2 regions of the Fictibacillus sp. b24 genome follow, and region 1 is predicted to be linked to the other one. Evidence: riboswitches for the same ligand, from Rfam matches in the RefSeq annotation. Region 1 holds a riboswitch; the other holds the start of a gene.
What was found. Region 1 has a riboswitch for S-adenosylmethionine ahead of QUF49_RS09455 (bifunctional homocysteine S-methyltransferase/methylenetetrahydrofolate reductase). Riboswitches for the same ligand answer to the same signal wherever they lie in the genome.
Positions count from the first base shown of each region.

Region 1 (15,816 bases):
CTTTGATGGTGATGGGAATATTAACTTTGAAAAGAGAACGGTATCTTTTGTAGGTGGATCACTAAAATTCATGGAACACTTTAAGAAAAGATTAGAATTTTACTCTTTCGAACCTTTTATTGTAAGTAAGGAAAAGTATCATAGGCTATTTCTATCTGGCAGAAAAACTGTTTATAACTTTGGAAATTGGATTTATAGGGATAAAAACTTATATCTATTAAGAAAACATATAGAATTTAAAAGAGAAAAGCTATCGCCGGAACAATTAAATGACCGGCCAATTAAGATTACTAAAACTGCAGTAGAAGAAAGAAAAGAAAAATTACTTGATAATTATAAGTTAAAAGCAGATTTAACTGAAGCCTGTAAAAGTGCTAATATACAAATACAAACTTTTTATCGCTGGTTGAATAAAGATGAAGATTTCAAGCGACGATTTAACTCGATGGTAATGCAGATAAAAAAATAAAAAAGCAAACACAGATCGAAATTAAGCGATCTGTGTTTTTTTATGGATAACTCCGAAAGAAGAAGAAAGAGAGAGCACACAAATATAAAGTAAGTTTATTATTTATAATTAGGTGACATAATATCTATTCTCGGAAGCTATGTGAGAATAGAAGGAAAAGGTCTCAAAACCAAAGATTACTTAAGATAGTGAGACGAAAAATGAAAAAACGAATTATTTTACTTATCTTTTATCTAAAAATTATAAACCGCATATGTATTTATCATTTAAACGATTATGTATCATTTCAAAATTTCCTTTAAATTATCTGATCTACTTATGTAATAATTACTAATCGCTTTTGTTATTTGTTCATTTACTCCATACTGTTTTTTATTTAAATCATTCTCCCAGATACAATTACTTATTTTCATCTTACTAAGAACTTTATTGTGTTCTTGAATCCCAAAAACTCAAATACTCTATTTTTAATTATGTGTATATGTGTAAATGTTTACTACCATACGTTTCAAACCCACTCTTATCAAGTTCAAATGTGTACTCCAACTTCATCATTTGCACAATTTTCGATTCGTAGTATAATGTTATACATTAATTCCGATAAAATTAATAGGAAAAGGCGGGATAGTATGGCTCAATCTGCTTTAAATACAAAAATGAACAAATCATATAAAAGCCAGCCAACTACTGAAGTAACTGATTTAAGTCCTATGCAAAAACCATTAGTAGCATTAGGCGCATTAGCTGCCATTTTACTTCTTACAGCAATCGTTAGTGTTGCTGACTGGACTAAAGGAACTCTCTTTATTATAGGAATAATGCTTGGCTGTGCACTGCTTTATGCACGTTTTGGATTCACTTCAGCTTTTAGACGGCTCGTTTCTGTTGGAAATGTGCAAGGGCTGCAAGCACATATGGTGATGCTTGCAGTAGCATCCGTATTATTTGCTATTATTTTTAACACTGGTTTTAGCTTTACTGGTGCTGAACCAACCGGTAATGTATCACCAGTTGGTATAAGTATTTTAGTTGGTGCCTTTCTTTTCGGTATTGGAATGCAGTTTGGAAATGGATGCGCGTCAGGAACGCTTTATTCTTTAGGCGGCGGATCTTCATCTATGATATTAACGCTTATATCATTTATTGCAGGATCTGTACTTGGAGCTTACCACTTCACATTTTGGATGGGATTGCCTTCTCTTCCACCGCTTTCATTAAACCAAATTCCAGGAATCGGCTATATGGGTGCGTTAGTCATTCAATTAGGATTATTTGCTCTGATTTATTGGATTACCGTTCAAATTGCTAAAAAGAAAAAACCGCCTATGATGAAGCCGCTGCCGACTACCGTTGGGTGGAAAAAGGTACTTCGTGGTTCTTGGCCGTTATTTACAGCCGCAATCGTGCTCGCGTTGCTAAATGCATTAACGTTAGCGGTTAAAGGAAGTCCTTGGGGTATCACATCAGCGTTTGCGCTATGGGGCGGAAAAGTGATGATGGCATCAGGTGTTGACGTTTCTGCCTGGGGTTACTTTGATGGCAAGAACGGAGAAGCTCTTTCTAAAAGTGTTTTAACGGATGGCACAAGCGTAATGAATTTCGGTATTATTCTCGGTGCATTCATTTCAGCTGCTTTCCAAGGAACGTTTAAACCAGGAAAGATTAAACCAGGTATTGCTGGCGCTTCAATTATCGGTGGATTATTGATGGGCTATGGTGCTCGCTTGGCATTCGGCTGCAACATTGGTGCTTATTTTAGCGGAATTGCTTCATTTAGTCTTCACGGCTGGGTTTGGGCAGTTATGGCTATGTTAGGTACGTATTTAGCTCTGTTCGTGAGACCTATGTTTGGCCTAAGTAATCCAAAATCTACTGATTCAATATGCTAACAAAAAAGCTAATGGACATTGAATACGTCCATTAGCTTTCTTTATGTTTTAGATTCACAAGAAACCTGATACAGCAACTTTCCGATTTCACCCATAATCCTTCTTGATTCAGCACGATTAGGAACATTGTTACTTAATACAGAAACGGCATAGGTTTGACCAGGTAGATAAAATAATCCTACATTATGCTCGATCCCTGGTACATACCCTGTTTTATGAGCAAACTCCCAATTCGGAATCATTCCGATTACACCGTCTGCTTCTGGAAGAAGACTTGGCAGCAAGTCATTCATCTTCTGCTGCTTCATAATATGTATCATCTTTTTACAAGAATTCAATGAAACCACAGATCCTGCCACTATTTTCTTCAAAAATTCATTCATTTCATGAGCAGTTACGACATTCATCTTTCCAGGTTCTCTTGCAGCTTTAATTTGTAGTTTGTGATGTAAGTGACTTTGATTGAATCCCCATTCTTTCATATAAGAATTAATCTGATCTTGCCCTACTAAATCAATCAATATATTTGTCGCCGTGTTATCACTTTCAATAATCATTAATACGATTAAATCCTGAACGGTCCATTCTATACTAGATGTCAAATGCTTTATGATACCATCCCCAGGCACGATTTCTTCTTCTTTTACGCGAACTTTATCAGATAACGAACATTTCCCTTTCATAGCATGAGCAAATACGGCAGCCATAATGGGAACCTTGATAATGCTAGCTGAATAAAACAGCTCATTCGATTGATATTCAAAGCTTTCTTTTATTTCAAAATGATAGATCGAAACTCCATATGTTCCATTTCCTGAAGAGATCAACTTTCGTAAGGCTTGTTCATTTTGTTTTAGCATCCCCGCTTACCTTCTTTCATTATATAGGACAGATCTATTAATACTGGCTAACCCCTTTAAGTTCATTTGAGTATGCCCTTTTAAATAGTTCCAGATAGTCTTCTTTAGTAATTTCTCTCGCATTGCTTGATGTGGATCCATTCAAGTATGATGACTCAGCAAGATAATCGAAATCGTCCTGTTTCACTTCAGGTAAAGAGGAGAATGTTGGAATTGAAAGGTCTACTGCCAGCTGCTTCATTTCATCTACGAGACGTGCGGTTGCATCACGATCTGAATCGACCAGAGAAGCAATTCCAATCGTTCTCGCGATTACTGCGTGTTTTTCTAGTTCCGTCTTTGCATTATATTCAACGATATATGGCAAAAACATAGAATTGGCAACACCATGTGGAGTGTCATATAAACCGCCGATTGCCTCAGCCATGCAATGAACGGATGCTACATCAGCATGAGAGAAAGCCATGCCTGCAAGCGTTGAACCCACCATCATGTTGTACCTGGCTTCTTGATCATTCCCATCATTTACGGCTTTTCTTAAATAGGGATATATGTGTTTCATTGCTTGTAACGAAAGACCATCTGAGATTGGATTACTTCGTTTACAAGTAAAAGCTTCTATTGCATGTACTAAAGCATCCATTCCTGTTGATGCTGTTAAATGAGCAGGTAATCCGTAGGTAAGCTCAGGATCCACAATCGCTAAAACGGGTGCGATCTTGACGTCCTTAATCGTAAATTTTATCTTTTTTGCTGTATTCGTAATAACCGATGAACGGGTTACTTCTGCACCAGTTCCTGCAGTTGTTGGTACAACAATAATTGGAGTTACTTTTTTAGGTACGTTATCTCGCCCAGCGTAATCCTGTGGTTCACCACCTAGGCACTGTAAAATGGCTATCGCTTTTGCTGAATCGATAACAGATCCCCCGCCTAATGCCAATATCGCATTCGCACGAAAATCTTTCGCATCTTCACCACCATTTTTACAATCGATATCACGCGGATTTGGTTTTACTTTATTAAACTTTCGGGTTTCAAATCCTTGCTTTTCTAACATTTGAATAGCTTGATTTACGAACCCCGTTTGCTCAATACCAGGGTCTGTCACGATAAAGATTCGATTTCCCTCTAAAACTTCTTTTAAGTGTATCCCCATTTTTTTAAATTCACCATTTCCAGCTCGTATGATGGTAGGCAGATAAAAGTCTATGTTCTTCATAAACATAACTCCTCCTCTCTTTTTATCATCATATAGGATAAAGAAATGGATTCAAAACAAATTATCTTAATTGTATGAAAATTTTAAAAACATTAGAAACATACCCTAAAATTCAAGGAAAAACAATAGCACCTTTTATCAGGTGCTATTGTTCAACTTAACACATTAAAATACCTTGCTTCAGGATGTGCAAATACAATGGCAGAAACGGAAGCTTCAGGTTCCATCATGCAGCCATCTGTTAAATGAATACCGATATCCTCAGGCTGGATGAGTTTGAATAGCTTTTGCTGATCTTCAAGTTCGGGACATGCCGGATACCCAAAGGAGAACCGCTGCCCTTGATAGCGTGCGGAAAACCGTTCTCTCATCGTAAAATCAACTGAATCTGGAAAACCCCAGCGATCTCGCATCTGTTGGTGAACCAATTCTGCAAAACCTTCTGCTGTTTCTAAAGCTAATGCTTGAAGTGCGTGGCTTTCAAGAAAACGGCCTTCCTGTTTAAGTTCTAAAGCTAGCTCCCGTATTCCGGTTCCAGCTGTTACTGAGAAGAAACCTACGTAATCCATTTCCCCGCTTTCTTTTGATTTTAAGTAATCCGCTATACAAAGATATGGTTCTTTGTTTTGTCTCGGAAAATCAAAAGTCTCAATAACTCTTTGATGATCAAAAGGATCATAAATGAGTACAGAATCCCCATCACTTTGCGCTGGAAAGAATTGATACATCGCTGAAGGAGTGATTAAATTCTTTTCCTTCGCCTCTATTAACAGTGCGTCTACAACTGATTTAATTTGAAGGGTTTTCTCATCTCTTTCTTGGAGCAATCGTGATATTTTCCCTTTAATACCTAAATGATGTCCTAATAGCATCTGTAAATTGATATATGGCTGAATGTGAGACAATGAGTAATTTCTTAGAATATGTCTTTTGGTATCGATCGGAACGAAAACTGGAGCAGTCTGAGATACTTTTGACCGGATCCTTACAGCTGTTGCAACAGAGGAAGAACCTTCATAACTTTCTGCATCAGACACGACTCTTTTTTTCCTTTCTTGAAGTTCGACAGCCAGTTTATCGTAATCTTCTGGTGTTTGAATTTGGTTTGCAATTGAAAGTCCTTCCATTGCATCCTTCGCGTAAAGTACCATTCCTTCGTATTCTTTAGATATCTTTGTATCAGTGAACTTCCTTGATAGTGCTGCACCTCCAACAAGTATAGGTGTTGATATATTCGCTTCACGCATGTCATTTGCTGTTAAGACCATCTGCTGAGCGGATTTTACTAGCAAACCAGAGAGTCCGATAATGTTTGGTTTTTCTTTTTTAACTGCTTCGATTAAAGTTTGTGATGTTACTTTAATGCCTAGATCGACTACCTTAAACCCATTGTTGCTTAATATGATGTCTACCAGGTTTTTGCCGATATCATGAACGTCTCCTTTAACGGTGGCGAGCAGTACTTTTCCTTTTGATGCAGACTCATCACTTGTTTCCATGTGAGGCTCTAAGTAAGCTACAGATGCTTTCATTACCTCTGCACTTTGAAGGACTTCTGCAACGATTAACTGATTCTCGTTAAATAGGCGTCCTACTTCTTTCATTCCATCCATCAACGGCCCATTAATGATGGCTAAAGGTGTTGGATATTTTTCTAAAGCCCATTCTAAATCAGAAAGTAATCCTTCTTTTGTTCCTTCTAAAATGTAATATTGAAGCCGTTCTTCTAAGCTCATATCCGGCAGTTTTGATTTGATTTCTTTCTTCTTTCCTCTATAAAAGTCAGTAAAAAGAGATAAAGCTTCTTCAGTTGTACGGAATAATAGATTTTCTGCCATCTCAATCTCGTTAGGGGCGATTGAAGCAAAACGCTCTAACTTTTCTGTATTTACAATGGCATAATCCAGTCCCGCTTGTGTGCAATGATAAAGGTATACGGCATTTAACACTTCACGCCCTACAGGAGGCAAGCCAAACGAGACATTGCTGACTCCTAGAATGGTTAAGCACTCTGGAAAATGTTTCTTAATGGAGCGTATGCCTTCAACAGTGGCATTCGCCGATCCGATATATTGCTCATCACCTGTTCCAACTGGGAAAACGAGTGGATCAAATAGGATGTCTGAAGGAGAAACGTTATATTTATCAACTAAAAGGTCATACGATCTCTTTGCGATTTCCAGTTTTCGCTGTGCAGATACACCCATGCCTGTTTCATCGATCGTTCCGACAACTACTGCCGCTCCATATTTATGAAGAAGCGGGATCACCTTTTCAAATCGTTCTTCACCGTCTTCTAAGTTAATGGAATTAATGATGGCTTTTCCTTGTGAATATTTTAGGGCGAGTTCTAATACGTCTTCATCCGTTGAATCGATGACAAAAGGAATCTTCACTTTCTTAACCGCTTCTTTCATAAACTCTTCCATATCACTTAACTCATCGCGGTCAGGGTCAGCTAAACAAACATCGAGTACATGAGCGCCCCCTTTTACTTGAGCTCTTGCAATTTCAGCAGCTTCTTCAAACTTCCCTTCAGCAATGAGACGTTTAAACTTCCGGGAACCGATCACATTTGTTCTTTCTCCAACCATGATCGGTCTTAACGTTGGATCATCATATATAAAAGGTTCGATTCCAGAAACCATATGTGTTTCGTTTACTTGCACCTGTCGCGGGGAATAGTTTTTCATTACTTTTGCAAGTGCTTCTATATGAGCTGGCGTCGTTCCACAGCAGCCGCCAACAATGTTCAGCCACCCTTTTTCCGCGAATCCAGATAGTTTAGCAGCAAGAGATTCTGGTGTTTCATGATAGTTTCCTTCTTCATCAGGAAGTCCGGCGTTAGGATAACAGCTTACTGCTGTTGAAGACAAATGAGATAAGGAACGGATGTGATCCTGCATGAATTCAGGACCTGTTGCACAGTTTAATCCCACTGCAATTGGTTTCATATGCTTTAACGATATATAAAAAGCTTCAATCGACTGACCCGCAAGCGTAGTTCCCATCGGCTCGATCGTTCCAGACACCATGAGGGGAATCTCTTTGCCTGTTTGTTTCATTGCTTTCTCTATCCCTAGATAGCCCGCTTTTACATTCAACATATCTTGGCTTGTTTCCAAAAGAAGCAGATCCGCACCGCCATCAATCAACCCTCTTGCTTGTTCAGCATATGATTCACGTAAAGCATCGAACGTAGTACCCCCTGTAACACTGAGCGTTTTTGTTGTTGGACCGAGTGAGCCCGCAACAAAACGCGGCCATTCCTTTGTTGAAACAGCATTAGCTGCTTTTCTGGCAATGGAAGCTCCAAGCTTATTGATCTCATAAGCTCGATGTCCCAGTTTGTATTCATCGAGCACAAGATTCGTTCCACCGAATGTATTGGTTTCGATAATGTCAGCACCTGATTCAAGGTATTTATGGTGAATGGACAGGATAACATCAGGTCTTGTTACATTTAAATACTCATTACAGCCGTCATATTCTTCACCGCCAAAATCTTCTGGTGTAAGTTTTGCTTCTTGAAGCATCGTTCCCATAGCTCCATCCATGACTAAAATCTTTAACTTCAGTTGCTGTTCGATTGATGACTTAGGCATTCTGTGACCTCCTGGCTAGTAGTGATGGATGGTTCTCTTTCGCATAATGTGCTAATTCCACAGTTAGTTCATAACGCATGAATGGAGTGATCAAGTAGATGCCGTTAAAGAGTTCCATAGCTGTGTCTAATAATGATTTTGCGATCAGCAAACCTTCTTTCTGGGCTTGAGTAGGATCATCTTTAAACTTGCTCATGCGATCCCTCACAGAGTCAGAAAGCTTTATTCCTGGTACTTCGTGATGTAAAAACTCTGCGTTTTGTGATGAAGTTAGCGGCATGATGCCAATATAGATTGGTTGATCGATGTGTTTTGTTGCTTCATACGTTTCAATAAGTCTTTGCTCAGAAAAAACAGGCTGACTTATAAAGTAATCTGCGCCATAAGCAATTTTCTTTTCTAAACGATCGACGGCTTTGTCAATGGACCGGATATTCGGGTTGAAAGCAGCTCCGACCGTAAAAGAAGTTTTCTCTCCCAGCTCTTTTCCAGAAAGAGATGAACCCTGATTAAACTGTTTTATAAGTTTTATAAGTTCAAAAGATGTAACATCATATACGGACGAAGCACCTGGGAAATCTCCGACGCTTGCAGGATCTCCAGTAACTGCAAGTATGTCATGAATTCCATGTGTGTGAAGTCCCATCAAGTGAGACTGAAGACCAATTAAATTTCTGTCGCGGCACGTAATATGAACGAGCGGGCGAAGGTTCAGTTGCTTTTGAACAATTGATCCTAATGCAGAGTTACATACACGAGGTGAAGCAAGTGAATTGTCAGCGAGGGTAAGTGCATCGATTCCCGCTTCTTTTAAGGCTTTTGCTCCTTCCATAAAACGCGATGTGTCTAACTTGCGCGGGGGATCTAATTCAACAATGATGGATTGCTTTTTTTTAACTTCTTCACTAAGTGGCACGTAGTTAGGTTTTGATGCTGACTGAATAACCAATTTTCTTTTTACTTGCCTTACTTCTTTTTCTGTTACAGCCTCTAAGTCTTTAAGTTCTTGAGAGAAGGCACGAATATGAGCAGGTGTTGTACCACAACAGCCACCTAATAGACGAACACCTTGCTGTCTAAACATATGGGCACACTCTTTAAAATAATCAGCGTCTCCTTCATATATAAAACGGCCATCTGTATACGAAGGGAGCGACGCATTCGGAAACGCTGAAAGGAACGCGGAATTTGGCAATGCTACTTCCTCTAGCGTCTTTAGCATGTGATATGGCCCTAGACGGCAGTTTAAACCAACAACATCAGCTCCAATGTTCTCTAATCGGTTCAACGCTTCCGAGATCGGCGTACGGTCTTGCAAAAATCCGACTTCCTGCAATGACACTTGAGTAATAATAGGTAGAGAAGTTTCTTTTCTAGCAATCTCTAAAACCGTTTCAAGCTCTTGCAGGTCATAATACGTTTCTAACTGTATGCCGTCTACATTCTCCATTAATAAACAATATAACTGCTCGCGGAAACTGCGCTTGATTTCATCTAGTGAGATGCTATTAGGTTTAATACCACGTATTCCACCGATCGTACCCACAACATATTCATTTTGAGCTGCGTTTCTAGCAATTGAAACAGCCGCTTTATTAATCTCTTTTACATGATCTTGAAGGCCATAACGTTCGAGCTTCGAATAGTTCGCTGCATACGTATTGGTTTGAATGATGTCAGCTCCTGCATCTAGATAAGCACGATGAATGTTATAAATCTGGTCTGCTTGAGATAGATTTAACTCCTCATAACAAAAGTCAGATCCATAGGAATACAGAAGCGTACCCATCGCACCATCACCAATCAGTATCTTGTTTTGTTCTAAGTCTGTGATTAAACTCATGATAGCCTCCTATATAAAAAAATAAAAAAGCCTTCTATTAAAGAAGACTTTTTCTTATGCGCCGGGGTCTTCTTATCTTTACAAGTCCATAAGTGAACTCGCAGGAATTAGCACCATTTCAGCTTTGAAAAAGCTGCTGGTTGCTGAGGTATCATAGGGCCGCTCCCTCAACCTCTCTTGATAAGGTCTATTCTTTTGTTGTTTTACTAGCTAGGTTTCGATCAACTTTGTTCATTAGTGCCTGTTTATAGACATTTTGTTTTTCTTTATCATATAAAAAGCGGGAATCAGTTAGCTCTCTTAATAATGATCTTCGGCAAGCTTGCGGAAATTCCCTTTTTATAATTGCTCTGCATTCAAATAAAAAATCTAAATACGTTTCATAGTCTTCACTGTACGTTTGCTGCAGCTCTTTTTTTATTGATTTAGAAAGAATGGGACTAGCTCCTGAAGTAGAAACAGAAAGTACAAGCTTTCCTCTTTTTACAACACTCGGAACAATAAAGTTTCCTAATTCCATATGATCAGCCACATTTACGAGCTGATTCGGCTTTGCATGAGAAGCAATCCAAGAGTTAGTTTCTTTAGAGTTGGTTGCCGCAATGATTAGGAATGCTTCTTCCAAATCTACACGTTTCACTTCTCTTTCAATCCAAGTCAGCTTTTGTTCAAAATGCCATTCCTGAATCTCGTTAACAGCTGCTAGACTGATTACAGTAATTATAGCTTCTTCATTTAATAAATCTTTAATTTTACGATAAGCTACCAAACCCCCGCCTGCTACAATAACAGTTTTACCAGACAAGTTTACATGGATGGGATACATAGCATTCCTCGCTTTTTAAGAAAATGCATATTTCTTAGTCTCAAGTGTTTCATTGATACGTGTGAGTAAAACTTCTTTTAGGATCGGATGGTAGCCGAGCGTCTCACAAAGAGTTACGGTTTGTTTAGATTGTTGCTGATAATGGCTTATCGTACGTTTCATCCCGTTTATTAGTAGCCCTGAAAATAGAAGATACGGCACAACGATGACTTGGTCGTATAACTCGCGACTATTCCATAGAGCTTCCTCAAAGCTTGGGAATGAACCAGTTAGAAAACAAGCTTGAATACTAGGAATTCCGTAATGGTTTTGAACGTTAAACGCGATCTTCTCTAAGTCCCGCTTTACATCTGGATCGGTGCTGCCTCTGCCTACAAGGAGAATATGTGTATTTTTCTTTAGATTGATCGCACTGTTCATAATTCTCTCCCACAATAAATGCGGAATGGCTTCATGTACACCGAAGGGCCGCCCGTAAATCACTTCTACTCCTGGATATTTATTCTGCAAGTGGTGAAGTTCTTTCGGAATATCCATTTTTATATGATTAGCACTTAATAAGAAAACAGGAATAACAGAGATACTCGTCGCACCTTTTTGTATACACGTTTCAAACCCTTGACCTATAGATGGTTCAGCAAGCTCTAAAAAACAGATCTCTTTTATTGAAACATCAACTTGTGCCATACAAAGTCTCACAAATTTTTCCGCTTCCATTCGTCCTTTTTTTAGTCTTGTGCCATGACAGATAAAGAGCAATGCCTTCATTTACAAAGCCTCTCTTACTGCAGCAAGGTTGCTCGGTTCTTCATGCAGCTGTTCAAACCATTTCAGTTCACTGCGAAGACGAACAACTTCACCGACAATAATCATGCTCGGATTCTCAATTTGTTCTTTAACCACGATTTCCTCAATCGTATCCAGTGTACCTGTAACGGTTCGTTGACTTTCTAAAGATCCCCATTGAACAAGGGCAACTGGTGTTTCTTTGCTTTTTCCGTGTTTCGTCAACTGCTTGCAAATATAACCTAGGCTGCCCACTCCCATATAGATCGCTAATGTATCAATACCGTTCGCTAGACTCTCCCATTTCAGTTCATCTTCTTCACCTTTTTTACGATGACCTGTAACGATCGCAAAGCTTGAAGCGATGTTTCGATGTGTAACAGGAATACCTGCATAAGCTGGTGCTGCAATGCCTGATGTTATTCCAGGAATCACCTCAAACGGAATACGACTTTTTGCAAGCGTTTCTGCTTCTTCTCCCCCTCTACCAAACACAAATGGGTCTCCGCCTTTTAGCCGCGTAACTACTTTTCCTTTCAAAGCATGTTTGACTAAAAAGCTATTAATCGTTTCTTGTTTCATAAAATGGTAGTTTGGCAGTTTACCACAATATATTAAATCGCAATCCGGTTTTGCATAAGAGAGCAGTTCTTTGTTTACTAAGCGATCATATAAAATAACGTCTGCTTCTTCTATACAACGAAGACCTTTTACAGTTATCAATCCCGGATCACCCGGTCCAGCTCCGACAAGATATACTTTTCCCATCATCATCACTCCTTAAGGATTTAATATCGTTTCACGTTCATAAAGCACGAACCCGTTGCCCGTACGAATTCTTTTCTTTTCATAAAGAGAGATCTCGTCAACATCAGGCTGTTTCAAAAAATATTTCTCAAGTTCTATGTCAACTAATTGAAAAGCCTGTTCATCTGTAGAAGCGGCTATCACAACAGGAATAATCGTTGATTTTGAAATCACTTCAAATCTGTAAAGATACATGGCGAGACCCCCATTTTATGAGACTTTTTCTTCTAATTCTTCAGCAATCTGGTCAATATTACTTTGAAGCTGTTGTATACCAACTCGGTCTATATATTCAAAAAAGGTTTCTGATGGAAGTTTCGCAGCTTTAAAAGTTTTAAGAAAGCGCAGCAACACTTCATCAAGCAAATCCGCATGAAACTTTCCTTTTAGCTTTTCGTTAAACTTTCCTCCATCATCAAGTGTGCCTCCAACATAAATCTCAAAGGCTTGAACCATCTTTTTCTCTTTTGTTTTTAACAGTACGCCTTGTAGGCCAATATCTGCGATCTGACGCTGACCGCATGAGTTAGGGCAGCCTACCATATGAATTCTAACGGGAACGTCCAAGGCTATTCTTTGATCGAGAACTTCTGCGATTCGGCGCATCCGCTCTTTCGTTTCAACGAGCGCTAAATTGCAATACTCGATTCCAGTACAAGAAACGGAATGCCCAATAAAAGATAAGGGCTGTGTGGTGATGCGTTTGAAAATACCCTCTTGTAAAAGCAACTCGACGTTTTCGTGTTTAACGTTGGGAATAATCAAGTTTTGAGAATTTACCGTTCGAATTTCACCGTTTCCGTATTTCTTTGCAATTTCAGCAAGCTCTAATACTTCATCAGCATGAAGTCGTCCAACAGGTACGTTAAAACCGATATAACTTAACCCTTCTTGCTTTTGTGGATGAACACCATAGAAGTAGCCTCCGTTCCACTTTTTAAGCGCATCTTTTCCTTTAGAGTGAAGGGGTCCAGTGTATTCTAATAGTTTTTCTTTAAATTTTTCCGGTCCCCAATCCGCCATCAAAAATTTAAGGCGCGCAAGGTGACGCTTTTCCCGATATCCGTAGTCACGGAAAATCGTAGTAATCGCGATAGAAACCTCTTTTACTTGATGCGGTTCAATAAACACATCAAGCGGCTGTGCTAAGAATGGTCTAGATGATAGACCGCCGCCGATTTTTATATGAAATCCTGGAATCTCTTTATCTTTAACCTCTTTATAAGCGGGCGTAAATGCCACACAGTTAATTTCAGCATGAGCACTATTGTTCACATTTGAACTAATGGACATTTTGTATTTTCTCGGCAAGTTAGAGAAATCTTCATTATGCTGAAAGAACTCGTATACTTCTTTTACGATCTCTGTTGTATCGAATAGTTCATATGGATCGATGCCTGCAATTGGATTTCCCATAATGTTTCGCGTAATGTCTCCACATGCTCCAGCGCTCGATAACCCAACCGCTTCCAACCGATTAAAAATGTCAGGAATCTGTTCAATCGTCAGCCAATGAAACTGGATAGCTTGTCGCGTCGTTATATCAAAGACAGACCTGCCATAATCTTTGCAAATATGGGCAAGAGCTTTAACTTGTTCATAGTTTAAAATTCCTGAGGGAACATTAACCCTCATCATAAAGTATCCGTCTTCTTTAGGACGCTGCAGATAAAGGCCAGCCCACTTGAAACTATCCCATTCTTCTTTCGGAATAGAAGAAAAGCCATTTTGTGCGTAATGAGGAATATCTTCAAATATTTTCAAGCCATCTTTTACGAGCTTTTTTTGTTCTGTTTTATTGATTTTCGGATTATCTGCCCACGCTTTTTCATATGCCATCGTTTTCGATCTCCTTTATCGTTAGTTAAATCAACTTCCTGTTTTTTAAATAGTTTAAGATGATTTCAACACTCTCAATAACACCTTGTTCGTTTGTATGAATGGTAAGAGCAGGTGATATCGGTTCTTCGTAAGGTGAATCAATTCCAGTAAAGTCACGGATTTCACCTTTTCGCGCTTTGCTGTATAATCCCTTTGGATCCCTTTTCTCACATTCTTCAATTGGACAAGCAATAAAGATTTCAACAAACTCTTCTTCTGAAACAATTTCCTTTGCCTTCTCTCGATCTTGTATGAATGGCGAGATAAATGCTGTCAGCACAACGGTTCCATTATCTACAAACAGCTTGGAAACTTCAGAGATTCTGCGAATGTTTTCCGTTCTGTCCTCATCGGAAAAGGATAGATCACGGTTTAAACCATTACGTATGTTGTCTCCATCGAGTACATAGTTACGGATGTCACGATCGTACAGTTCTTTTGCAAGTGCATTAGCAATGGTTGACTTTCCAGAACCAGAGAGTCCAGTAAACCAAAGAACAAAACTGGAATGATTATTTTGTTTTCTTCTATCTTCTTTTGTAATCGAGCTATCATGCCAGATGATATTGTGTGGTTTGTTCATTTGAATCTCCTTTTCGCTCTTTTTCTTCCTGTTCTCTTAGCCCTTTTATTAAGACTTCTACTACTTCTTTACGGCTAAAAGTGCTAGGCGGCAGTTCACCATTACGAAGCAGCTCTCGTACCTTTGTTCCAGATAGAATCACATGATCTTCACTTGAGTGAGGACACGTTTTGGAAGAGGCCATTGCTTCACATTTTTTGCAGAAAAAGCTGTGTTCAAAGAAAAGTGTTTGTATTCCAATCTCATCCTCTGTAAACTGTGAAAAGATTTCTTGTGCTTCGTATGTCCCGTAATAATTACCTACTCCTGCATGATCACGGCCAACTATAAAATGTGTGCAGCCATAATTTTTTCTAACGAGAGCGTGGAAAATCGCTTCACGAGGACCTGCATAGCGCATGGCGGCTGGAAACACAGCTAGGAAGACACGATCACTCGGATAATAGTTTTTCAAAAGAACATGGTAGCTTTCCATTCGAACATCGGCTGGTATATCATCAGACTTTGTTTCACCCACGAGCGGGTTTAAGAAGAGACCATCCACTGTTTCAAGCGCTGTTTTTTGGATATATTCATGTGCACGGTGAACGGGATTTCTCGTTTGAAAACCAACAACGGTTTTCCAACCCAAATCCCTAAAAGTCTTTCTCGTATCACTAGGATCGAGATGATAGGCTTTACATTCTTTCTTCTCAGGACGTTTAACAAGCGTGATGTCTCCGCCTATATACACAGAAGGACGATCCAGCAATTTCTTTACACCAGGGTGATCGTAATCCGTAGTTTTGTAGACTTTCTCTGCTTCTATTTGCTTAATGGGAGAATAGATATCTCCAACCAGCAGGACACCGTAAGTATCTCCTTCGTACGTTAATCGAACTTCTTCACCTGTGCTGAGTCCTTCAGCTGTTTCACGATTAACGGGTAACGTGATCGGAAGACTCCAAACCGTACCATCACTTAGCCTGATATCATGAACAACAGATTGATAGTCTTCTTGATTTAAAAATCCTGTTAACGGACTATATGCTCCTATAGCTATTAA
Region 1 covers NZ_JAUCES010000005.1:1,815,762-1,831,577, reverse strand. The annotation lists gene QUF49_RS09480 (endonuclease) at 1-469, shown strand, start outside; gene QUF49_RS09475 (YeeE/YedE family protein) at 1,099-2,358, shown strand; gene QUF49_RS09470 (serine hydrolase) at 2,400-3,218, opposite strand; gene QUF49_RS09465 (iron-containing alcohol dehydrogenase) at 3,256-4,440, opposite strand; gene metH (methionine synthase) at 4,593-8,045, opposite strand; gene QUF49_RS09455 (bifunctional homocysteine S-methyltransferase/methylenetetrahydrofolate reductase) at 8,038-9,888, opposite strand; SAM riboswitch class I at 9,958-10,075, opposite strand; gene QUF49_RS09450 (precorrin-2 dehydrogenase/sirohydrochlorin ferrochelatase family protein) at 10,076-10,714, opposite strand; gene QUF49_RS09445 (sirohydrochlorin chelatase) at 10,730-11,482, opposite strand; gene cobA (uroporphyrinogen-III C-methyltransferase) at 11,483-12,268, opposite strand; gene QUF49_RS09435 (DUF3906 family protein) at 12,281-12,502, opposite strand; gene QUF49_RS09430 (nitrite/sulfite reductase) at 12,518-14,146, opposite strand; gene cysC (adenylyl-sulfate kinase) at 14,172-14,771, opposite strand; gene sat (sulfate adenylyltransferase) at 14,740-15,816, opposite strand, start outside.

Region 2 (15,816 bases), 900 kb from region 1:
GCAACCATTTTCAAACTTGAGTTTGGCCGATCTGGATGAAAGTGGAGAGCGATTCTTGCATTCTTTTTTATTTTCAAAACAGCGTCTTCATATAATTGGACTGGGATATTCGCCATCTTTAGAATGTGTTTGATTGACTCACATGCTTCATCTTTATGGTTTTTAGCATATTCCTCAAAGAACTGGATAGCTGCATTTTGCGAACGAGATAGTTTCATAAATAACGGTTCCCCTTTAATGATTTATACAGCTATTCGTCACGTTTTTGTTATATCCTTTGATTTTTTTTAAAAGGAATAGGGCGAATTCTGGAACGAATATATTCAAGATAAGGAGTGATAAAACATGGAAAAGGCAAGAAAGCGAAGTATGACAAGAACAAGAAGCTTTCGTACTCCAAAGACAATTACTCTTATAACGATGCTTTTTCTAATGATTGTTGCGATAGTTAGTTTATTTTTGTCGAATTCTATATATCATGAGCACCTCGTATTATCTGAAGGCCTTTACTGGCTAGGAGGGTCGATCTTTTCACTTTTTATGTCCATCTTCCTAGTTCATTATAAGATGGAGAAAGTGATTGAAAAGATTTTCGTTCCTTTACTGATTGCTGGTACGCTCATTTGTTCAATTGTTTTTGCCCATACCGCTGTTCAGCTTTTTAGAGATAAAACAGCTTATGATCATGAGAAATTTCAAAGTGTTGAAGGTATACCCTCTAATATTACGTACGATGGTTCGAAAAACGGCAGAGATTATGTGGCAACCATTACAATACAGGGAACAACTCTTCATTTTGCTCAACAATCTATTCTAAGATCCAGTTTTATAGAGAAGTATAAAAATAAACCTCTAAAGCTAGCCTACCTGCCTAGAAGCAAGTATGCAGTAGCGATAGAGGTATTAAGTGAGCAACAATAGAGAATCAAGCCCTTACTCGATTTACAGCAATTAACATTAAGAAAGAAATTCCAACAACACTCGCTACCCACATCCAGGCGAGATCCATGTTGCCAGAGTCGATCGCCATGTAGATTGCGGTAGATACCGTTTGCGTTTTTCCGGGTATATTCCCCGCAAACATGAGTGTTGCACCGAATTCTCCCAAAGCTCGGGCAAAACTTAATATGGCACCGGATACGATGGCCCTAAGTGCTAAAGGAATGGATATCCTCATAAAAACATGCCATTCATTCGCTCCATCTACACGTGCCGCATTCTCAATATCTCCGTCAATGGACTCGAAACCCGATTTTGCCGATTGATACATGAGAGGAAATGCAACAACCGAAGACGCGATTACTGCGGCCCACCATGTAAACATGATTGGTTGGTGAAATAACCATTGTATGAGTTGCCCGCCTGGACCATTTCTCCCGAATAAAACAATCAGAAGAAAACCAACTACCGTAGGCGGCAGCACTAAAGGCAGTAAAAAGAACGTTTCAACAATAGATTTCCCTTTAAATTTTTTGTGAGCCATCATCCGTCCAAAAAATAAGCCTGCAGCGATTACGAGGATTGCCGCAACTAGTGCAATTCCTAACGACAGTTTGACTGGTGACCAAAAGTCGATAGCCATCTAATTTTCTACCCGCTTAAAACCATTGTCTTCAAAGACTTTGATCGACTCTTCTTTTTTCAGAAATTCATAAAACTCCTTGGCTTCTTTCTGATGTGAACTTTCTTTAGTTACGCCTACGGGGTAGACGATAGGTGAATGCGTTTGCTCGCTTGCGGTTGCTGCAATTTTCACTTTATCCGAGATCACGGCATCTGTTTTATAAACAATTCCAGCGTCTACGTTTCCCGTTTCTACATAGGTTAATACTTGACGCACATCTTTGGCATAGACCATTTTCTTTTCGATCTCGTTCCATAGATTTAAGCTTTCAAGCGTTTCTTTCGCATACGTTCCAGCTGGCACAGACACTGGCGTTCCGATTGATATTCGGTCGGCTTTCGGTAAATCCCCAAACCCATTTATTTTTGAGTTGGTTGAAACGATTAGCACCAATTCGTTACGCAAAAGATCTGTTCCTGAGTTTCCCTCGATGAATCCCTCTTTTACAAGTTCATCATATTTATCTTCTGCTGCTGAGAAGAACAGATCAACAGGTGCACCTTGTGCGATCTGCTGCTGCAGTGCTCCTGATGCTCCAAAGTTATATGTAATCTTTACATTCGGATGTTCTTTTTCATAGACGGCTGCGATTTCATTTAACACATACTGCAAACTAGCTGCAGCTGATATGGTAAGTTCAACTCTGTCTTGTGTTTTTTGTTTGTTCGATTGATCTTGCCCCTGTCCTCCGCATGCCGTTAAAAGTACGATGAGCATCGTTAGGCAAATCATCATATGATACCTTCTTCTCACTTCATTTCTTCCTTCCACAGCAATGTCTGATTACATTTGATTATAGCAAAGCATTAGCGGAAACTCTTCTATTGTACTTGCTTTCGTTTGCGTAAATTAAATTTCAAATAAAAGAAGCCGCCATGAAGGACGATTCCCCTTCGTGACAGCTTCTTCTTCTCTTATTCTGTAACGGCAAGTACAGACCCTTTATACTCTTTGTCGATAAAGTCTGTGATCTCTTTAGAGTGAAGCACTTCAAGCAAAGCTTTGATCGCTTTTTTATCTTTGTCTCCTTCACGAACCGTGATGATGTTCGCAAATGGTGATTCAGACCCTTCTAGTGCGATAGAATCTTTTTTTGGATTCAGATCAGCATCAATCGCAAAGTTTGTGTTGATCACAATCGCATCGCCTTCATCGTGTTCATATGCCTTCGTTAAAAGGCCTGGGTCAATGTCTGCCACAAATTCTAAGTTCTTCGGATTTTCTACAATATCGCTTAGCTGCGCTTCATAGCCTTTTCCTTCTTTAAGCTTGATTAGTCCTTCTGCTTCAAAAATGGAAAGAATTCGACCGTGCTCAGCTACTGAGTTACTTAAGATAATTTTCGCGCCATTCGGAAGATCCTTCAATGACTTATGTCTTTTCGAATATACTCCCATCGGCTCGAGGTGAACAGCACCTGCGTTTTCAAACTTGTACTTTGGATTGTCTTTCACCTGCTGTGTTAAATATGGAATGTGCTGAAAGTAGTTCGCATCGATTTCTTTTTCATAAAGTGATTTGTTCGGCAGAATGTAATCTTGGAATTTTACGATTTCTAGGTCAATTCCTTTTTCTTTTAAAAGCGGTTTTGCTTCTTCTAAGATTTCAGCATGCGGTACGTTCGATGCCCCAACGACGAGCTTTTCGGTTTTCTCCCCGCCATTTGCTGCTGATGATCCACAAGCTGTTAACACAAACACTGCCAAACTTGCGAGTAAAACTTGAATGATTCTTTTCATGATCTAATCCCCTATCCTCTAGTTCTCTATATTTTTATTTGATAAAAACTCTTCAAGAGGCAGCATGCAAAAAGCCTTCTGAGCTCATAAAAGAGACAGAAGGCTTCTCGAAAAAAGATCCGATTTCCTCTCATCTCTCAGCGTGACCGCTGTTAGATTTAGCACCGTTTTCATACTGACTATTCAGTACGAATGGTTGCCGGGTTTCATAGGGCTAATTCCCTCCACCTGCTCTTAATAAGAGTGTTCATATCAAATTACTTTGTATTATTACAGGAAATCCATGTAATGTCAAACACTTTTTTCGAATTATTCTGAACTCCTTGTGTTTCTTAATTCTGGCGTTGCAGCAATGGCAATTCACTCACCTTTTCTCTTAAGGGAGATAAAACCGACAACCTCGCACACAAAGAATATTATTAAATCCAGAGGAAATGCTAGGAAAATAACTTACTTCAAAAACGAGTGGGTGCCGCACGTGAACTTTTTTAAGAAAAAGAAAAAACAGCCAGAACAAAAACAGACCAATAATCAAGATTCTTTAACTTTTCAAGAGTTGATGCAAAAATTAAGTGCTTCTGCCGACTTTTCAACCGTTAAACAATCATCTGCGAGCACATTTTATATCTCATATTATAAAACTCTCGTAAACCCAGAATTTGTTCACCGAGATTTATTACCTTATATCACAGATCTTCCCCTTAAAAATCTAGATGATGTACAGAAACACTTGCCTTTAGATGGCATAGTAAAAACGAATGATGTTCGTGATATCGCAAACAAGGTAACAGAAGGCTTTATTCTTTTACAGATGAATAAAGAGGATACAGAGTGTCTGTTGATACCCAGTCTTTCAACAGAAAATAGGCAAATTTCGATTCCAGAAACCGAGTTCAGCGTAGTTGGTCCTAAAGAAGCATTCGTAGAATCACTCGATACGAACTTGAATCTCATACGAAAAAGACTGCCGATTCCAGAGTTTATAGTTAAAGAGGTGCGCGTTGGTAAACTCACGAAAACAAGAGTTGCCATTATCTACATAGATGGAATCGCTGATCGTGAAAATGTAAATACGGCAATCCAACGAGTCAATGATATTGAATATGATCATGTAGTAGACAGCTCTTTTATCAACCAAATGATTTCAGACAATGGAAACTCACCTTTTCCACAGCTGATTGACACAGAACGTCCTGATCGTGTGGCGAGTGTACTGGCGGAAGGAAAAGTCGCAATAATGGCGGACGGTTCACCACATGCACTGACAGGACCAACAACAATCGTTGAGTTTTTCTCAGCCTTTGAAGACTACTTCCTAAACTGGGTATTAGCTTCCGCTTTTCGTTTGATCCGTTTGATGGCAGTCATGTTTTCCGTATTATCCACACCGCTTTATGTCGCGGTTTTAACGTTTCATTATGAGATGATTCCTGAAAATTTGTTGGCGACACTTGTGGCGTCACGAAATGATATACCTTTTCCGCCTATCCTTGAGGCAATGGTATTAGAACTTTCAATCGAACTGCTGCGCGAGGCAGGAGCGAGACTGCCAACTAAAGTCGGTCAGACGATCGGGATCGTAGGCGGTATCGTTATCGGAACTGCTGCTGTTCAAGCTGGACTCACGAGTAATGTTCTCTTGATCATTGTCGCGTTAGCCGCCCTCGCATCTTTTACAACACCTGTTTATCAGATGAGTAACACGATCCGTCTGCTGCGCTTTCCCTTTTTATTGTTTGCTCAATTTTTAGGTGTACTTGGTGTAACAATTTGCTTTGCTTTTATCTTGGCTCATCTGTTGAAATTAACTTCACTTGGCAGGCCTTATATAGCGCCACTTTATCCGCTGCGTACGAACGATTTGAAAGATGCGCTCATTCGTATGCCGTTCAGTTCACAATTCAACCGTCCAGACTCATTAAGACCTAGCGATAAAAAAAGGATGAATAAGAAGCGCGCAAATGAAAAGCATGATATAGAGGACTAAAAAAGAGGGGTATGTATGTCTCAGATTAGTGAAAACAAACAGATATCACCCTATATGGTGTTTTACTTGGTCACTACGATGCAGGTTGGTGTCGGTATCCTTGGCTTCGAGCGTTACATTGCAAAATCTGCAGGTCATGACGCCTGGATCGCAGTTGTGCTTGGAGGCTTATCATTCAACATCATCATTTGGATGATTTATCGCATTCTTTTAAAAGAGAATACTGATATTATTGGGGTTCATCGTAATTTGTTCGGAAGATGGGTTGGGGGTCTGCTAAGTTTTCTATTGCTGCTGTATTTCATCTCAACAGTTATAACCATTCTAAGAACTTATATCGAAGTGATTCAAATCTGGATGTTCCCAGAGCTCGGGACGGAGGTAATCTCCATCCTCTTTTTGGTGCTTGCCTATTCATTTGTAGTCGGGGGTATACGAGTTGTTGCTGGACTTTCGGTGTTAGGATTTTTCATAACACTGCCTCTATTTTTATTAAAATATTACGCTCTTAAAGATGCTCATTATACAAATCTTTTGCCTATTTTTGATCATTCGATCACTGAGATCTTAGCGGCAACGAAAGGCGTTACTCTTAATTACTTAGGATTTGAAATGATCTTACTGTACCTGCCGTTTCTGAAACAACCAGAAAAGTCTCAAAAATGGGCACACTTTGGCAATCTTTTTACGGTGTTCACCTATTTTATCACCATATTCGTTTCGTTTGTTTATTACAACCAAGAGCAGCTGCAGCATACAATCTGGGCAACACTCACTCTTTGGAAAATCGTGGACCTTCCCTTTGCACAGCGTTTTGAATATGCAGGAATCGCACTCTGGCTTTTCGTTATCTTGCCCAACATATGTATCGGGTTGTGGTCTGTCAGCCGCGGACTACAGCGATTATATAAAATCAAACAAAAAAGTGCGTTACGAGCATTACTTTTAGTCGTCTTTATTTCATGTATCCTTGTCATCGATCGGCAGCAGGTTGACATTCTGAACAGCAGTGTTTCTAATATTGGCTTTTACATTCTGTACTTCTACATTCCGTTCCTTTTTGTGATCCAGCTTATTTTGACAAAAGCGAGGAAAACAAAACATGGTTAAAAAATATCTTGTCATTATCTTTTCAATAGTTTTACTCACAGGTTGTTTTCCGAGTAAACGAATTCTAGAAGACATCCAGCTCGTATCAGCGGTCGGCTATGATTATCACTCTAAAAACAAAGTTAAATTAAACGCGATGGTCGCCATTCCTCAAAGTGGAGAAGATGTACCGCCGATTTCTCAAGTGTTTACTACAATAACACATACGAGTAAAATGGCGAGAGCTCTCGAACAAGCCGAATCGCCAAAGCCTTTTCAAGTCGGCCGTTTAGAAGTTGCATTGTATGATAATCGTTTAGCGGAAAAAGGAATCTATAATTTGGTAGATACCCTTCAACGTGATCCTGCTTTAGGACGTGATCTATACTTGGCTGTCGTTCAGGGAAGTACGAAACCGCTGTTGGATCAGAAGTACCCACTAAGTGAAACACCTTCCAAATACCTGTTCCAGCTTTTACAGCAAAATATGCTTTCTAATATCCCAGATTCCAATCTTCACCGTTTCTTGTACACCTTTTACGGAAAAGGAATGGATCCTAACTTGCCGTTATTAGAAAAACAAGGCGATCGTATCAGGTTGAAAGGAACCGCGATCTTAAAAGATGATAAGATGGTTGGTCAACTTAACCTTGAAGATTCCTTTATGCTTAAGCTGATGATGGAATCGTTTGAAAAAGGGATTTATGAAGTGAAATTTACCAAAGATCGTTTCTTCACTATTCAAAACATCTCGTCAAAAGCAGAGTACCATTTTAAAAATGTTAGAAATTCTCCTGCAATCGACATCGTGGTTAAAATTAAAGGGCGTATAAGTGAAGCACCGAAAATCCCTGTCAGTAAACCACCTCTTGTCGAACAGCTTGAACGGGCAACTGAAAAAGAAATGAGTGAGAAAATTAACAAAATGGTTGATAAGCTCCAAAAGTGGAACGTAGATCCCATCGGCTTAGGCGATCTGGCGCGGAGCCGAAGGAGAGGATTTAATTTTGAGCAGTGGGAAAAACAATATCCCGATATCCCAATCAACGTAAAAGTAAAAGTGGAAATCGTTCAGGCTGGGATTACGGAGTAGAATGTTGACTGAGATTGTATGATGATTTATACCGCTTCGTCCTCGTTATTTAGGACGATGGCAATTGTTGATTCGTGTCGAAAAACGGATAAATTATTTTATACACGGATATATTGAGGCTATCCGCGGAATTATTTATTCTATACCCGGAATTATTTCTATTTACCTTGGAAATAAGTTGAGGGAGAGCAAGTGTAAATATATGTGTTCGTTTAAAACGAACATTTCCTCAAAGTGTTTTTTTCGAGCGTACAATAATGGACTAAAAAAGAAGCAATCACTCTAAAATGCGCATCATCAGAGTGAAAGCTTCTTTTTTACATCAATTTATAATAAAGCGGAGGTTAAGCCCCTCCATTCACGCCGCCTGCACTAGATTGTTTGCGTTTTTCAATCGCGTTAACGCCCATAACAACGGCGATCAGTTCTTCTGTTCGCAATACATCCGAATGATTCATTAATTCATATGCTGCTGATTGAAAGAAGCCGCTTACTTTTTTGAAGGTCGCCACTTCCGCCTTATTGTCATCAAGGATGGTGTATTCTTTTGAAAAGGCAGGGGACTCAATTTCGTACGTATGGTCATTGGTTGAGTATCGATAACGCTTTGAAAAAAATGCAAATGAAGACTTCACCTCACCCAATTCCGTCCCATCAGCCTGGGTGATGATCCATCTGCTCGAAAAAAACGGAAAGGCACCTTCAACAACGACCTCTCCTTTTTCATTCTCCACATTCACACTTGAAGAGAATGCACTTTTCAAATCAAGTTCACCTAGCTTTTCTTGGGAACCATTATAAATATCTGTTCTTCCTGAAGAGAAAAAGGAATCATTGAAATACACACACTTCTCCATACGTAACCCCCCTTGTTAACATATATGAACAACGTCATTATTTTATTTAGGCTGATTTGGAAAAAAATTTGTTGCTTTTGGAAGTGGTTGATTTCCGTTACAGGATGCTCGTTTTTTTTGTAAAAGTTAGCGTTTTATAGCATCCACAATCAGTGAAGGAAACTTGAGACTTCCGCCCTGATTTCTCGGATCGTAGTGTTTTGAGCGGAAAATTACACCGTCTTTTCCGTCCCATTCATGATCATGAAAATCACCATGCTCATCAAAGTATTCCAACAACTGAACATCAAACCCCGCTTTCGCAAAGAGCTTCTGTAACGTTTGGTAAGTATGAACAATCTTATGGCTGCTAGCTGGATGATCAAGGGGTCCAGGACCACCAATCTGTACCATGCTCTGATACTCATCATCTCGAAAAAAACCGTCAGGAACCGCACAGCGAATGTAGCCAGAAGGTTTCAAAAAGTCATAACAAATTTTAGCAGCCTGTACTCCCTCTTCGAATGTTAGATGCTCCCATACGTGCTCTGCGAGAATGGCAGAGATTGAATTTCTCTCAAACCTTTCCTCCCACTTGCTCTCATCAAGCAGATTCAGTTCCTCTTCCTGTGTGTGAAGCCAGCCTGGATTGTTATTGTAAACGCCAGCACCAATCACAATTTTAATAGGTTGTGAAGTTGTCATCGAGATTTCCCACCTCCACAGATTGCTGATGTTCTGTTAATCTCGTCACAAAGGCACGTTGTACAAACTCCTGCTTGTTGGCATAGATTTTAATCACTTCTTTTATTTCTTCTGGTCGATAAAACTCGTTTTTATTGTTTGCAAGAGATGGATAGCCTGATCCGCGCTGCAAATAATCAGAGGTTGCCACCGTATACCATTTTTCCTCTTCAAGCGGAGTGTCACCCAATTTAATCTCAAGAACTCGTCCGCTATCATGTACGACTGTCGCACCTGAGACATGAAGTCCTCCGACGTATTTCCCGCGAAAACCAGGACCCCTGCCATCAAGCAAACAATGCTGTACGTCGAGTGACTGTTGAATTGCCATCCAAATGTACTTTCCTTGAATCTCGAATGAAGTTGGGTTAAGTGGCGAAGGACACACTTCAATTAACTTTTTATCGGACACGTATTGAAAGACACCAGCGTTTACGATTCCACTGTTGATTAGACCTAAGTCCGTATTCATCATGTCCTTCAAACCGTCTGCGATTAAGTTGGTGATTGGATTCTCCGCTATCACATCGTGCCAAAGGGGCTGGTCCACAGCATAAAGAGGCTTTCTCAACTTCTCGATCGCTTTTTCTCTATTTACTTCTAAAATTTTTGTAATCTCTTTGTCTGCTTCAATATCCTTCGTGCTGAAGACCGCAGAATGAAGAAGCTTCTTACTTTCCCCGTCCACTTCAATCTCCAGCACGCCAATGTGCTCGCCATAGTTCCCTGCGCTCACGATGAATGTTTCATTCACAATTTTCGCTTCAGAAAACAGCTGGTGGTCATGAGAAGAAACGATAACATCAATGCCATCAATTTCTTTAGCGAGATCGAGGTCTGCCACCGTTCCAACATGGTTAAGCAGGATGCACAAATCATAGTTCCCGCGGTTTTTTTCCATTTCATTTGCTATCGCAATAATATAATTCTCATTATGTACGCCTAGTCCTTCGTTAAATGCGCCAAGATCAGGCGATGCACCTGTAATCAAGATTCGCAGTCCGTTTTTATGTAAAATAACACTTTGATGAACACCCTGAATTTTTGTCGTATCCCTTCTAAAAAGATTGTTGCTAATAAACGGAACGGAGCTTTTCGTAGCCATATGCTGAAGTGTATCCACACCGTTAAACATCTCGTTATTGCCCACGGTTATCGCGTCATAGCCAACAGCCTCTAATAATTCAACAGCTGCAATCCCTCTTGTCCCCTGCAATTCAATACTTTTAAAATCCGCAAAATCCCCAGCTTCAAGCAGAAGGGTATGCTCGTCTTTATGCTGCTTAATAAGAGTTACGGCTTTTGCAAAGTTATCGAAATTACTGTGCAGATCGTTCGTATGTATGATTTTAAGTTTCATTGTTTTTCTGTTCCCCCAAAATGTGAAATGGATCGTTCTCCCTTTACAAATAATGGTATCATAAAAGATATAGATTTGTTCATAAAAATAGGCGGAGGAACTGAATGTCATATCAAGATAAAAACTTAACCATTCGGCCCATTACTGAAAAAGATCTTCCCAAGCTATGGGAACTCATTTATAAAGAGGAAGCACCAGAATGGAAAAAGTGGGACGCTCCTTACTTTGAGCACAAGCGCGTGCCATATGATGAGTTCATGTGGAACAAAGAGCACTACGTGAACCAAGACAAACGATGGGCTATTAAAGTAAACGGCGAACTCATAGGAACTGTAAGTTATTATTGGGAGCACGAACCTTCCAAATGGCTAGAGATGGGAATCGGCATTTACAACCCGCATTTCTGGAGCGGAGGTTACAGAACAAGGGCTATCCGTTTATGGATCAGCCATTTGTTTAACACGATGCCAATAGTGCGTGTCGGTTATACCACTTGGTCAGGCAACGAACGCATGATTAAAGTGGGCGAAAAGTTAGGCATGACGATGGAAGGCAGGATGAGAAAGTGCCGGTATTACAACGGAGAATACTATGACTCCATCAGGATGGGTATCCTTCGGGAAGAGTGGGAATCAACTGATTCATGGGGGTAAAAATATGGAGATTTTTTTAGTGCTTTCCGGATTTTTCTTGTTATTTGCGATTATCCATTATGCCGTAAGAACGGGGATTGATGATTCAAAAAAGGTGAAAATTATACGGAAAGAGTTGTCAGAGATTAAAAAGCAGCTTGCCATTTTAGAAGAAAATAAGAAAAATAGCATTTAGCGTAAGATAGCACAAAAATAGTTGAAGAATCAGTTCGTAAAACGGCTCTTCACTTATACGTCATTGGTATAACACGTAATAATTCCGGAAATTTAGGAGATAATTCCGCGAATTACGAACTTAATTCCGCGAGTTCTTGGCTTAATCCCGCGAGTTTTCACTATAATTCCGCAAGTCTAATATTTAGCCATCCTCGGACTACAGTTTAATAGTAAAAAATAGCTTGGACGATATCTCCAAGCTATTTTTGTTGTTCAGCTATTCTATTCTCATTTTCACTGCTCTTGTCGCAATAAACGTTTTAATATATGAATCTAGCATCCTATGACCCCCAAAGTCATCTTCATACAAACCGGTAATAACAAATCCCACGTCTATCTGGCCTTGGATCTGGTCTTCAAGTGTATGGCTGAACTCAATTGTTTCATTGGACTGTCTGTATGCTAGTATCTCCGCTTCGGTTAAATGAGAGATGCTTGAAGACGGAACAGAGTGCCTCACTTCCAAATTCCCTTGCATCTCTTGCTCATCGTCAAAAATGAACAGAAGTGGATTTACAAAACCAGCGATCAGAACGCCACCCTCTTTTAAAACACGAGTCGCCTCTTTCCACAGTGGTTTGACGTCTTCAATAAATAAATTGGATACAGGGTGGATAATCATATCAAACTGTTCATCTGCAAAACAAGACAAATCTGTCATATTGCCCTGGACAGTCGTAAACTTCAATCCATCGCGTTTTGCTACAAACTCATCTTGCTCTAACTGTTTAATCGATAAATCCATAACGGTCACATCTGCTCCTGCTGCAGCAAGAACCGGCGCCTGCTGACCACCTCCAGAAGCTAAACATAGAATTTTCACACCTTCTAATTCGTTAGGAAACCAATTTTTAGGAACACTCTTTTCGGTTGTGACTGAAATCTGCCAATCTCCTGATTTACTTTGTTGAATAACCTCTTCACTCACACACTTCGTATAAACAGCTCCGTTCTCCACTTTCTTATCCCACGCCTGGCTGTTTTGTTTAATAACATCCATCATATTAATTCCCCTCTAATAACCTTTTATCGTTTTGTGCTCTTAATAATTAATGTCGTTGGTACGGCTTCCGCTTTTTCGCAGGAATACCAGGAGTTTGTAAATTTTTCGCGATCACTTTCTGGCAAGACCACTTCTTCAACCACTCTTTCAATTGTAAAACCGATCTTAATCAGTGCGTTTATATATGTACTAACTTTAAACTGCTGCATGATAGCGGTCGACTGCCAAGCTTCATGATCGTAAGGCCCTTCTTCATGGTAGGACTTTTCAAAAAGCAGATTCCCATCCACACGATTAATACGGCTGTACATCGGGTGTTCCCAACTAAAAACAAAGGTTCCCCCCGGTTTAAGATAAGTATGTATGTTGGTTAAGGTTTGCTCCAAGTTAGTTGTCCATCCTAATGCATAAATGGAATAAACAAGATCAAAATGATTTTTAGGAATTCCAGGATTGTTCTCCATAGGTGATTCAAATAATTTTACTTCAGCAGCGGTATCTTTCAGTACATTTTGAGCTGCATTAATTTGTTGTGGGGTTAAATCTAAACCCCAAACCTCAGCCGCTCCCATTTCATCCATGTACTTAAGAGAGTGACCGCTCCCGCACCCAATATCTAAGACGTTTAATCCATGAAGATCTCCCAGCAAGTTTAATTCGTCTTCAAGCGGTGCAAAAGGTCCATACTCTGGTAAGGCAGTCCTACCAAAAAATCGCTCTGCTGCCACTTCCCAGCTTTTTTTGTTAATTGATATAGTCTCAAGATTCATTGTATAACCCCCATTTATATCTACAAATTGATTTCCATACATCTGTCGATTTCCCTGCAAAGAAATTTTTGAGCGTGGGTGCTTGGCAGTGCGCGAGTCGAGATTTGTAGAAAAGCCTATATTTCTCTTTTTAGACTTAATTGAGACCACTTTAGACTTAATAGGAGTCGGTTACTTAATTGAGACTTAATCCACTCATCACACCTCTTAAATCACACATAACAAAAACGCCTGATCCACTTCGCATCAGGCGCTTAACATTTTTAACACTATGTAAGGATCAGATCACGACTTCTTAGGCGTTCTCGTTCCTTTTCTGCTGTTCGATTCATTAAAACACTTCGGTAATGTGCGGCTCGATGGAGTTTGCCTCGTAAGGCTGCGCGGGTACTTTCGATGGGTAGATCTATACCGTTAGAAAAAATCACTCTAACATTTTTGTGGTCAATGGATTCAATGTCCTCGATGTGGGGCTGTGATAGCCAGATGCAGGAATCTTTTCGTGGTGATTGCGTGGGAAAGAAAAAAATATCAAGTTTGGTGTCAATCATAATTGGAGCAAAACACATTCTTCCCATATTGATGCGTGCAGCCTCTTTCTTCCCATCATACGTACTGCCGTAATACGGACAAGTATCTTTAATGATTCGGAAAGGCTTTTTTTCAACGAGGATGATCGCATCTTTTTCATAAACTTCTGCACAAACGGCTCCCCACTGATTAATAAAAGGATAGATGGCCATGGTGTCACTTTTAATAAAATACTCCTCAACCTTATCGTGCACAATTTTGTACTTCATTCAAAACCTCCTAAAATCTTTTAATTCCCCAATAACCTTAATCCTCCATAGTACAAATTTCCCTAGGATTTGTACTATATAGTAATATTTTACCATTTAATAAAACACGTATCTACATATTTCATCAAAAATTATCAAAATATTTAGTTTATTTAGTGTGTATTCATTTTACTCATTTGCTTTCCGTTAAATGTCCATGCTCGCTATTTAAATGTTGAATACTAAATAAAAAAAGCCAGTGAATAATAATTATTCACTGACATGCATCATTTCCGCATTATTTTCTGAATAGTAAGGTTCATTGATTTTGGTAAATAGATGGGCAAAGCATAAGCCGATCGCACTAAAAAGCAGCGTAACAATTAAAGTCGTTATGCCTGGATTTTCATTAACCGTTTGCCATAAAGGTGTATGTTGCCAGTTCGTTAAAGAATCCAGTTCACGACCCCTCATTTCATAAAGAAGAGCCCAGGTTTGATAAACTTTAGCTAAAATAAATCCGATAACCGCACCAGTGGTAAAGCCTAAAAAATAAGCGAGTTCCAGCTTTCTAAGATTCTCCATTGATTCAAACCACCCTTCTTTTCACCCCTATCCTTACAATACTTTTCTTTTAGATAAATCATTCCATAAAAAAAGAGGCACTACCCTTAAATGGGGCTGCCATCTTTTATCATTAATGCTATTAGGTTTTGTTTTAGATGATTGTATTGTAAGGTATTCGTATCACAGAAGGCTTCTTCCCTGGTGGATGGAAGATTTTCATAAAGAATGGGAGATTCAAACTGTGAGTGTGTAAAGTCATATCTACTTCCCTCAATTAAATTGTAGAAATGCCAACCATCCTTAAGTGGTGTTTTCACAATATCTCCTTTTAGCAGATCTTGAACCACAAGCGCAGTTACCCCGCATTGTCCTCTTGCTGGATTCTCTTTCGTCCATTTGGAGCTTGTCTCGATGGACCATGCTTTAAGCAAATGATTCTTTATCGTTTGAATCCTTTCATCTAGCAACATTTATTCCTCCAAACGAAAAATGCTCTTTCCTAAAAGATTGAAGCGAAAATCAACACTTCCATGAGCAATAAGGGTTAAGTAACAAGCCTATTGAACCGTTATGTTTCAACTTTTGTCTCAGTTCCAGAGGTATCCTTAAAGCATCTCTTTTACTGATTTTTTGAGTAAATTCCCTTGTGATATCTTTATCAATGATAACCACTTCATCTTCACAATCATCTTCACAATCAATGCCTACGATTGATCCATTGCTATTCGCGAACTCTTCTCTCCAGCGAATCGGGAATCTTTATTTTACTATAATGCGATGCAGGATTGAAGTCTTTAAAGATGTAATTTTTTAATTGTTTGTTAATAACATCCATGGATGCTCTTTTAAGCTTCAATACGCCTCAAGTCTTATTCAAATTACATCTGGAGAAACTGTCTGCCTCTTCATTTAATGTTTAAACTAATCACATAAAGACATTATGAACGGAGATATACGTTATGACAGACACTTTTAGCAGAAAACAACTCACACTCGAACTATTACTTCACATCACACTAACGTCATTAACTCTTGTAACATTGTTTAAGTTGCTGCCGACCATTCAGCCAACCTTTAAATTAATCGGCATCGGACTTGCGATCGTCATCGTAACTCTTGACTTGCTCTTTTTATGTAAACGCAATCTGAATTCTTTAAAAATCACTCGCTTGATCGCACTCTATTTCTTTGCTGTCAGCATGATCGTGTTTACGATCTTTTACGCGACAAAACTGTTGGTGTTAACCGACATGTACGGATTTGAAAACTTATTAAGAATTCATGAGTCTACTGCAAGATTCATCTATTTGGCCATTTGTTTCGCGCAGCCTATCATCCTGCCTCTGCCTGAAGTGG
Region 2 covers NZ_JAUCES010000005.1:2,716,522-2,732,337, forward strand. The annotation lists gene QUF49_RS14100 (DUF3626 domain-containing protein) at 1-218, opposite strand, end outside; gene QUF49_RS14105 (hypothetical protein) at 346-921, shown strand; gene modB (molybdate ABC transporter permease subunit) at 926-1,582, opposite strand; gene modA (molybdate ABC transporter substrate-binding protein) at 1,583-2,377, opposite strand; gene QUF49_RS14120 (MetQ/NlpA family ABC transporter substrate-binding protein) at 2,539-3,363, opposite strand; SAM riboswitch class I at 3,491-3,607, opposite strand; gene QUF49_RS14125 (spore germination protein) at 3,842-5,350, shown strand; gene QUF49_RS14130 (GerAB/ArcD/ProY family transporter) at 5,366-6,460, shown strand; gene QUF49_RS14135 (Ger(x)C family spore germination protein) at 6,453-7,532, shown strand; gene QUF49_RS14140 (hypothetical protein) at 7,877-8,389, opposite strand; gene QUF49_RS14145 (class I SAM-dependent methyltransferase) at 8,516-9,073, opposite strand; gene QUF49_RS14150 (bifunctional metallophosphatase/5'-nucleotidase) at 9,051-10,472, opposite strand; gene QUF49_RS14155 (GNAT family N-acetyltransferase) at 10,577-11,125, shown strand; gene QUF49_RS14160 (hypothetical protein) at 11,130-11,300, shown strand; gene QUF49_RS14165 (class I SAM-dependent methyltransferase) at 11,559-12,341, opposite strand; gene QUF49_RS14170 (class I SAM-dependent methyltransferase) at 12,368-13,114, opposite strand; gene QUF49_RS14175 (competence protein ComK) at 13,384-13,914, opposite strand; gene QUF49_RS14180 (hypothetical protein) at 14,164-14,478, opposite strand; gene QUF49_RS14185 (YunG family protein) at 14,565-14,930, opposite strand; gene QUF49_RS14190 (TVP38/TMEM64 family protein) at 15,420-15,816, shown strand, end outside.
Region 2: another riboswitch for S-adenosylmethionine. It lies ahead of QUF49_RS14120 (MetQ/NlpA family ABC transporter substrate-binding protein); the one in region 1 lies ahead of QUF49_RS09455 (bifunctional homocysteine S-methyltransferase/methylenetetrahydrofolate reductase).